3 regions of the Bifidobacterium sp. KRGSERBCFTRI genome follow, and region 3 is predicted to be linked to each of the others. Evidence: riboswitches for the same ligand, from Rfam matches in the RefSeq annotation. Region 3 holds a riboswitch; each other region holds the start of a gene.
What was found. A riboswitch is a leader RNA that binds a small molecule or an ion and turns the genes downstream of it on or off. The one in region 3 is predicted to bind thiamine pyrophosphate.
Positions count from the first base shown of each region.

Region 1: linked by a shared signal. The riboswitch ahead of OGI63_RS11460 (hydroxyethylthiazole kinase) and the one ahead of OGI63_RS09680 (ABC transporter permease) in region 3 are both predicted to bind thiamine pyrophosphate.
Region 2: linked by a shared signal. The riboswitch ahead of OGI63_RS05120 (ECF transporter S component) and the one ahead of OGI63_RS09680 (ABC transporter permease) in region 3 are both predicted to bind thiamine pyrophosphate.

Region 1 covers NZ_CP109653.1:2,643,943-2,647,220, forward strand. Annotated here, with positions in the region: gene OGI63_RS11450 (aldo/keto reductase) at 1-583, opposite strand, end outside; gene OGI63_RS11455 (MerR family transcriptional regulator) at 811-1,254, shown strand; TPP riboswitch at 1,432-1,545, shown strand; gene OGI63_RS11460 (hydroxyethylthiazole kinase) at 1,536-2,420, shown strand; partial or broken gene OGI63_RS11465 (thiamine phosphate synthase) at 2,564-3,278, shown strand, end outside.
Region 2 covers NZ_CP109653.1:1,221,148-1,224,425, forward strand. Annotated here, with positions in the region: gene OGI63_RS05115 (Mrp/NBP35 family ATP-binding protein) at 1-951, opposite strand, end outside; gene OGI63_RS05120 (ECF transporter S component) at 1,082-1,690, opposite strand; TPP riboswitch at 1,716-1,823, opposite strand; gene glnA (type I glutamate--ammonia ligase) at 1,928-3,278, opposite strand, start outside.
Region 3 covers NZ_CP109653.1:2,223,681-2,226,958, reverse strand. Annotated here, with positions in the region: gene OGI63_RS09685 (ABC transporter substrate-binding protein) at 1-761, opposite strand, end outside; gene OGI63_RS09680 (ABC transporter permease) at 854-1,762, opposite strand; TPP riboswitch at 1,750-1,887, opposite strand; gene eno (phosphopyruvate hydratase) at 2,040-3,278, shown strand, end outside.

The DNA of each region.
Region 1 (3,278 bases), 420 kb from region 3:
GCATGCCCTCCCCGAACGGAGCCCATGCTTCCTGAGCCACGCCCCGCTTGACCATGTTCTTGCGAGCTTCGATCTGCTGGTTGAGCGGATTAGTCTCGACCTGATCGACCATCGGGGCGATCTCATTGAAGGCGACCATATCGGCCAGACGATCCGGATAGAAGTTACTCACGCCGATGGCGCGGATCACGCCGTCCTTGTAGAGCTTTTCGAGTGCACGCCACGCGCCGTAGGTATCGGAAAACGGCTGGTGCAGTAACACCAGATCGAGATAGTCGGTGCCAAGCTTCTTCAAGGACACATCGACGGACCTCAGCGTGTTCTCATAGCCGTAATTGCTGATCCAGATCTTGGTAGTGAGGAACAGATCCTTACGATCGATACCGGAATCCTTGATTCCTTGGCCGACTTCGGCCTCGTTGAAGTACGACTGTGCGGTGTCGATATGGCGGTACCCGGTCTCGATGGCCTCGCGCACGCAGCGAGGAGCATCGTCCTTGCTGATCTGGAAGACGCCGTATCCGATCTTCGGAATCTCAATACCGTTGGCAAGTTTCACGTATTCCACTGTTTTTCCTTCCATAAATTCGTCGGTATTCAGTGCCGGCATGTATGCCGTTCTGACCCCCACGATAAAATCCGGTAGCTGCTACCGGTCAAATTACGGCACGCCGGTACTATCTACCGGTATTAATAACCGGAAATGTGACATGATAGGTACAAACAAAAAGAACAATGCGCCTCAAGCCCGACCCCATCCGGCGGCACCCGCCGAACGTCCTGCCGCGCAGCGTCCGAAAGGAGCCACGTATGGCAATCACGGCAGTGCCACTCCATAAGAACATGAAAACCTATACGATGAAGCAGGCCTGCAAACTAACCGGCATGAATTACGAAGCATTGAAGTTCTATTGCAATTCAGGACTCGTGCCCGGTCTCAAACGAGACCAGAACAACCGACGCGTCTTCGACGAGCGATGCATCGCATGGATCAACGGCCTGACATGCCTCAAACGCTGCGGTCTGGGCATCAAGGAGATGCGGCACTACACGCAACTCTGTCTTAAAGGTGAGTCATCGATACCGGAACGTCAGGAAATCCTTGCCGAAAAACGCGAGCATCTGGAGACGCAACTGGAGGAACTGCGTAAAGCCATCGCATACATCGATGAAAAACAGCGCTTCTACGCCGACGTGACTGCCGGCAGGACGGCATACTGCAGCAACGTCATCGACACGACGCAAAGCGACTGACTGCGTTCCGTAGGTGATTTTTGCGTTCCGTAGGCGGTCAGCTTCGAATCCGGACACGAGCAAACGCCTAATTCCAGGCATCTCGCCGATGCTTATCCGGCAGCAACCACCTACGGAAGCCCAAAATCACCTACGGAATCGCGCCTGTCAAGGGACGCAGATAGATTAACCACTGTTGTAAACATGCGGGGGTGCTTGATGTCCAAGTCCATCAAGCTGAGATAGGCATGAACGCCTGACCCTTTGAACCTGTTGGTTAGGACCAACGTAGGGAGCAGATCATGAGCGATGACCCATCCACCAATGACGCACTCGGCACATTGCGTGCCGCCATCAAACAAGCCGTCACGGACGTGCGCGGGCAGACACCATTGGCGCAGTCGTTCACCAATTTCGTAACCATCAATCTGGTGGCCAACGCGCAGCTCGCCGCGGGCGGCACCGCGGCCATGAGCTATCTGCCGGATGACGTGATCGCCACCGCCGAAATCGCAGGATCCAATTACATCAACGTGGGAACGTTGCTGCCGTTCTTCAAGAACGCGCTGCCCGAGATCGCGCGCAAGCTACATGAGAACGGCAAAACCTGGGTGCTCGATCCGGTCGCGGCCGGCATCGGCGAGACACGCACCGCCATCCTCGAATCGTTCCGTGACGTTCCGCCGACCATCGTGCGCGGCAACGCCAGCGAGATCATCGCGCTCGACGCGATGTGGGGACTCGCCGACGCCGACAGCACCACGCCCGCGACCCGTCCCGCCGGCGTGGAAGCCGTCGATGAGGTCGATGCCGCGGTCGACGCGGCCAAGCGTCTCGCCCGCCATCTGGCGAAGCGCTCCCCCGTTGGAGCAGGCGCGGTCGCGGTGTCCGGCGCGGTTGATCTGGTGACCGACGGCGAGCGCACGTTCCGCCTGCCCGGAGGCAGCGCGATGATGACGAAGATCACCGGCGCCGGCTGTTCGCTCGGCGGCGTGACCGCAACGTATCTTGCCGTGGCCGAGCCGCTGGTCGCCGCCCTTGCCGCGTCGCTGCTGTATGATCGTGCGTCCGAAATCGCCGAAGTCAAATCCGATGGCCCCGGTTCGTTCCAGGTGGCGCTGCTCGACGCGCTGTGGAACGTCACCGCCGACCAGGTGGCCGCGTCCGACATCATCGAAACCAACTGACCGCAACGTTCCGTGGATGGTTTCGCACCATCGCAATCGTATATACGGAATATATACGTTCAGTGCGGTGCGACGGAAAATAAACGGAAAATAACAAGACTTCTTCTGGAGCACTTACCCAAAGAACAACAAAGGGGAGACCAATGAATAATTATCCATTCGCCTCGATGCGCGACTGCTTTGATATGAGCGCGTATTTCGTGGTCGGTCCGCAGGATTGCAAGGGCCGGCCGGTGACGGATGTGGTGGATGACGCGTTGCGTGGGGGCGCGACGTTCATCCAATTGCGCGCCAAGAACGCGGATGCGAAGGATATCACCGAAATGGCCCGCGATATCGCGCAGGTCATCAAGAACAGCGGCAAGTCCGATTCCGTGGCGTTTGTGATCGACGACCGCGTGGATGTGGTGTGGCAGGCGCGCGACAAGGGCATCAAGGTGGATGGCGTGCATATCGGCCAGACCGATATGGAACCGCAGGAGGCTCGCGCGCTGCTCGGCGAGGATGCCATCGTGGGCCTGTCCGCCGAGACCGAAAGTCTGGTGAAGCTTATCAACGAGCTGCCGAGCGGCTGCATCGACTACATCGGCGCCGGCCCGCTACATGTGTCCACCACCAAGCCGGAGGCTTCCGTGGGCGGCAACGACGGTTCCGGGCACACGCTTGACGAGGAACAGATCAACGCGATTTGCGCGGCGAGCGAGTTCCCGGTAGTGGTCGGCGGCGGCGTACATGCCGACGATATGGAGATGCTGGCCCGTTCGAAGGCGGCCGGCTGGTTCGTGGTGTCCGCGATCGCCGGTGCCGACGATCCGGAAGCGGCCACCCGCGAAATGGTGACGCGCTGGAAGGCGGTGC
Region 2 (3,278 bases), 1.0 Mb from region 3:
CAGCGCATCGGTCAACTGGGAACTCACACGAGCTCCGCCTCCCGTGCCGAATATGTCGATCCGTTCGCCTGCATGCTCGAAATAGCTCATGTTCTCCACCACGCCACGCACCCGCATCGGCACCTGAAGTGCGACCAGGCCGGAACGCACGGCGATGTCCGACGCGGAGGGCTGTGGGGTCGTGACCACAACGAGCTCGGCGTTCGGCAATGCCTGCGCCACCGAAATCGCCATGTCGCCGGTGCCGGGGGCGAGATCAAGAATCAGCACATCGGGTTCGCCCCACCACACATCGGCCAGAAACTGTTCGAGCGAACGCTGCAGACGGGGGCCTCGCCATAGAATGGCACGGTCGGAACCGGCGAACATGCCAATCGACATGAGTTTGACGCCCCACGCGGTCACCGGCATCAGCATCCCGTTCAGATTCGTGGGCTGGTCGTGGACGCCGAAGAGGCGGGGGAGCGAGAAGCCGTAGATATCGGCGTCGATGGCCGCGGTGTCGTAGCCGAGTGCGGCGAACGTGGCCGCAAGATTGGCGGAGATGGAAGACTTTCCCACGCCACCCTTGCCTGAGGCGATGGCGAAGATGCGCGTTTTCGTACCCGGTTTGCTGAACGGGTTCTCACGACGGGCGGCTTTCAGATCGTTCACCAGCGACTTGAGTTTCTCCTCATCCATCGCGCCGACGACGATCTCGGCGGTGAGCTGCGCCTCGGCATAACTGGTCACGGCCGCCTCGATCTGCCTGCTGATCTCGGCAGACAGCGGGCAGCCAGGCACGGTGAGCTCCACATTGACCCGCACATTGAAGGAATCCAGGCCTGTGGGGCGAACATCGACGCCGCAGATCATACCCAGATCGGTGACCGAGCGGCCAAGCTCAGGGTCGATCACGTGGCTGAGCCGCTCAATGACGGCGGTTTCGATAATCTGCGTCTGATCAGTCATGCCATGCCTTTCTCAACTTCAAAGAAATCGGTGTCACGATCAACGCCCCACTATATTGCATAACCTCCCAACGCGCCAGAGATTGCACAGACATGGTCATTGGCGGCAGAGCCACCGTATGGCGTGCGAATCAGGCACGCTTCGCCTCACTGTCACGAACACGCCAGTGAGCGAACTGAGCCAAGGCTCCGGTGCGGGCGATGGCACGCGACAGCGCGATGCACGCAGCGGCTGCGATCACACCGCCCACCACCGAGGTACCCAAATAGATGGAGACCCGCATCATTCCCCACCCCGGGTTCGTGAACCAGTAGTAGACGCCGCACATCGCTCCGGACAATGCCCCGGACAGCAGCACCACAAGATTGGTCCACACCTTATATGCGAAGAGCGCGAAAGCCAGTTCGGCGCCGAGCCCCTGCATCAGACCTACGATGAGGGAGCCTCCCACGCCCCATTGGTTGCCGAGCGTGAGCTCGAGGAACGCCGCAACCGTTTCGGCATAGAGTGCGGCACCCGGCTTGCGCACGATGACCGCGGCTAAGGGACCTGCGAACAGCCAGAATCCATTGAGCAGTCCCTCGAAGCCGGGTGTGATGTTCTCGAATAATGTGAGTGGTGCCATGCACACCCAGTCCCACATCCAGAACACCACACCGGATGCGACGGCGATCACCGAGGTGACGGTGATGTCGAGAACACGCCACTTGCGCGAGCTTGCTTGTGATGGGTAGATCATATTGTGCCTTTCTGAGATATCGAAAGACACGGGAAATACGACGTCCGTGCGCCGGCATTATCCGGTTCACGTTCATGCGGTCGAAGCGTTCGCTTCATCTCAGCCTGCCAAGCAAGCCCCCGTGTCTACATCGATCATAGGCACAAGCCCCGAATTTGCAGGGCATGCCCGTCCGCATAACGGAAAAGGTGGGTGCACGTATGCGCACCCACCTTGGAAATGCCAGTATTCGGCGAATCAGATGTGGAAGTAGAGCTCGTACTCAAGCGGAGTAGGCTGCAGGCGAGCCTGATCGATCTCGCCGCGCTTCAGGTCGATCCACGTCTCGATGAGATCCTCGGTGAACACGTCACCGGCCGTCAGGAAGTCATGGTCCTCTTCGAGCGCATCGAGGGCCTCGGCGAGCGAGGACGGCACCTGCTTGATGCCGGCATGCTCCTCCGGAGGAAGCTCGTAGAGATCCTTGTCGACCGGCTCCGGCGGCTCGATGTGGTTGAGAATGCCATCAAGGCCTGCCATGAGCTGTGCGGAGAAGGCGAGGAACGGGTTGCACGACGGATCCGGCGCTCGGAACTCGATGCGCTTGGCGGCAGGCGAGGTGCCTGCGAGCGGGATGCGGATCGCGGCGGAACGGTTGCGGGCGGAGTAGACCAGATTAACCGGCGCCTCGAAGCCCGGAACCAGACGGTGGTAGGAGTTCAGCGACGGGTTGGTGAAGGCGAGCACCGACGAGGAGTGCTTGATCAGCCCGCCAATGTACCAACGGGCCATGTCGGAGAGGCCACCATAGTTCTTCTCATCGTAGAACAGCGGCTTGCCGTCCTTCCACAGGGACTGGTGGCAGTGCATGCCGGTGCCGTTGTCGCCTGCGATCGGCTTGGGCATGAAGGTGGCTGCCTTGCCTGCGAGAGCGGCGGTCTCGTGGATGACGTACTTGTACTTCATGAGGTCATCGCCTGCATGCTGCAGGGAGTTGAAGCGGTAGTTGATCTCCTGCTGGCCTGCGCCGGCGACTTCATGGTGTGCACGTTCGAGGATGAGGCCGACCTTCTGCAGGTTGGCGACCATGTCGTCACGCAGATCCTGGGTGTGGTCGGCCGGTGGAACCGGGAAGTAACCGCGCTTGACACGGTTCTTGAAGCCGATGTTCGGAGTGCCGTCTTCCTCGACGTCCAGTCCGGAATTCCACGGTGCCTCGATGGAGTCGACCTCGTAGAAGGAGCCGCGCATGTCGTTGCCGAAGCGCACCTTGTCGAAGATGAAGAACTCGGCCTCGGGAGCGAACGATGCCGTGTCCGCGACGCCGGTGGACTTGAGGTATGCCTCGGCCTTCGCGGCGACCTGGCGGGGATCACGGGAGTAAGGCTCGTCGGTGAGCGGGTCGACAATCGAGAAGGCGACGTCGAGCGTCTTGTGCTTGCGGAACGGGTCGACGAAGGCGGTCTCGATATCCGGAACGAGCTTCATATCGGATTCGTTGATGGCCTGGAAACCTTCGATGGAGGAGCCATCGAAGGGCATGCCCTCATCGAACGCGTCCTTGAGGAATTCGCTGGCAGGAACCGTGAAGTGCTGCTGAACGCCAATC
Region 3 (3,278 bases):
GGCGTGGCCTGCGCCACGTCGGATTCCCTGACGAGCGCCCGATACATCGCTTTCACCGCTTCGGGGTGCTTGGTGGCGAAATCCTTCGACACCATATGAATCGAGACGTTCTTATTCCCGTATTCCGTTGCGTTCACGAGCAGTTTCGCGCCCGGGGTCGCCATTGCGGCGGCCAGATTCTGGTCGAAGGAACTCAATGCGTCGATCTGTCCCGAAGTGAAAGCCGCCTGGAAATTGGAGGGGCTCATCTCGACGATGTTCACCCTGCCTACATCGAGTCCGTCATGCTCGAATGCCTTGTGCAGCACGTAATCGCCGGTGCCGCCGCGTTTTATGATCGCAACGTTCCTGCCGTAGAGGTCTTCAAGTGAGTTCACCCCAGATTTCGGCGAGGCCACGATTCCTTGCGAATCACCGGTGTAATACTCGATCGCGAAGGCCACCCACGGTTGGCCTTGCGCCACGAAGTTGATGTACGAGCCGGTGCCGGTGCTCGTGGCATCGGCATTGCCCGACAGCACTGCTGAGTATGCATCCGTCGGGTTGTATGGGCCGGTGAATTTGACGTTGGTGTGCTGCATCGTCTCGTCAAGAAAGTCTTCGCCGCGTACGGTGGTCAGGTAATTCGCGGTCGACAGATAGGCCACGCGCATGGTCGTGGAGGAATCCGCGGCATTCGGTTCGCCGCAGGCCGAGCATGACAGTGAGAGCAACGCTGCGCATGCGGCGGACGTGAATCTGAGCATGGTGGATCGTGACATGATTCTCCTTGTTTGGGTGCATATGGGTGTACCCATATGTCTCATGGGATTGGTCATTGTAAGGGTGAACCTGATTGCCGCTATATGGAGTATCAGTGTGCGCATGGAACGACGAGCCGTTCCAATGCACCCACCAGCCATTCGCTGAACAGCCCCAGGAATGCATAGAGCACAATGCACAGCACCATCTGGTCGGTCCGGTAGAACTGCTGGGAACGCGAGAGAATGTAGCCGATGCCTGCCGAGGAATTCACCGTCTCGCAGGTCACCAACGCGATCCAAGACACGGTGAGTGCGAACCTCAGCCCCGTCATGAAGCGCGGGAGCGTGCCCCGCAGCAGGATCTTCGCGAACACGGTGCGTTTGGGCAGGTGGTATGCCTGCGCCAATTCGAGCAGTTTCGGATCGATGCCGCGCACGCCGTCGCGCACATTCACATAGATCAGCGCAAACGCGCCGATGGCGATCAATGCCACCTTCATCGTCTCCCCAATGCCCAACAGCACGATGAGCAGTGGGGAGAGCGCCGGGAACGGCACGGCCCTGAGCATGTGTATGGGCTTGTCCATGATTGCATGGCCAATGGTGCTTGACCCTGCGATGATGCCGGCTGGCACCGCCGTCACGACACCCAGGGCCACGCCGAGAGACACTCTGTAGAGGCTTACGCCTATGGATGGCAGCAACAGCCCCTCGCTGTGCAACGCAAGGAGCGCCTGCCACACTTCGCCGGGGGAGGGCAGTGAACGGTTGTGCGCCGGTCCTCCGGTGGCCAAGGCCCACGCGAGCACGATGAGCACCGTGGAAGCCCACAGCGCGCAGAAGCGGGGTGCGCGGCCATGATGCCACGGAATGAATCGCGTGCCGATCCGGCTCGCAGTCTTGGTATGTTCGGCTGCGGGCACGGCGTATGCGGCGGAGCGTGCCGGTGCACCGGTCGTGCCCATCGAACTGGCATCCCGGTAAGGGTTCCCGGACTCGTTCGTTGCAGACTGGGTCATGACATTCCCTTCGATAGCATTGTCTATGTCAGGTTCAACGAGTGTGATCTCAGCCCAGCCGACCCGCTTTGGCGTCGCTTCCAGCATGTTTGAAGGTCATGGCCCGGGCACCCCGTGTCGCTGTTCACGTTGTCGGAAGGCTCGGACAATACGCGTGTCGCAGTCGAAAAGAGTCGTGGGAGCGCTCACATTTTTTCTGATCCGCTCCCGCCAATCGTCCAACAATCTCATTACGCTGGAAACTGTCATCACAACCTATGCACATTAAGGAGAAGTTGTGGCAGCAATTGAAAGCGTGTACGCACGCCAGATTCTTGATTCCCGCGGCAACCCGACCGTTGAGGTCGTGCTCGACACCGATGACGGTGCTCGCGGCCTGGGTCTCGTTCCCTCCGGCGCCTCCACCGGCGAAGCCGAGGCTTGGGAGCGTCGCGATGGCGACAAGTCCGTCTATCAGGGCAAGGGTGTCCTCGGTGCCGTCAAGGCGGTGAACGAGGAGATCGCCCCGAAGGTCATCGGCATGGACGCCACCGACCAGCGCGCACTCGATGACCTGATGATCGAGCTCGACGGCACCCCGAACAAGGGCCGTCTGGGCGCCAACGCCATCCTCGGTGTCTCCCTCGCCGCCCTTTATGCGGCCGCCGAGAGCGCCGAACTGCCGCTGTACCGCTATATCGGCGGCACCAACGGCCATGTTCTCCCGGTTCCGAACATGAACATCATGAACGGCGGCGCACACGCTGACTTCGCCACCGACATCCAGGAGTACATGATCTCCCCGTACGGCTTCCAGACCTACTCCGAGGCTCTGCAGGCCGGCGTCGAGGTGTACCACACCCTCAAGAACGTGCTGAAGAAGCAGGGTCTGGCCACCGGTCTCGGCGATGAGGGCGGCTTCGCTCCGAAGATGAAGACCAACGAGGATTCCCTCAAGTACATCATGGACGCCATCTCCGCCGCCGGCTATGAGCCGGGCAAGCAGATCGGCATCGCCCTCGATGTCGCCTCCTCCGAGTTCTACAACAAGGAGACCGGCAAGTACCACTTCGATGGTGAGGACCGTGATTCCGAGTACATGCTCGACTTCTACGAGAAGCTCGTCGACCAGTTCCCGATCGTCTCCATCGAGGATCCGTTCCAGGAGGAAGGCTGGGAAGACTGGGCCAAGATCACCAAGGCCCTTGGCGACCGCCTGCAGTTCGTCGGCGACGATCTGTTCGTCACCAACCCGGTGCGTCTGAAGAAGGGCATCGATATGGGCGCCGGCAACTCCCTGCTGGTCAAGCTCAACCAGATTGGCACCGTTTCCGAGACCCTCGACGCCATCGAGCTGGCCACGAAGAACGGCTTCACCTCCATGGTCTCCCATCGTTCGGGCGAGACGCCGGACACCACGATCTCCGATCTCGCCGTCGCCAAGAACACCGGCCAGATCAAGACCGGCGCCCCGGCACGTGGCGAGCGCATCGCCAAGTACAACCGCCTGCTCGAGATTGAGGAAGAGCTCGGTTCG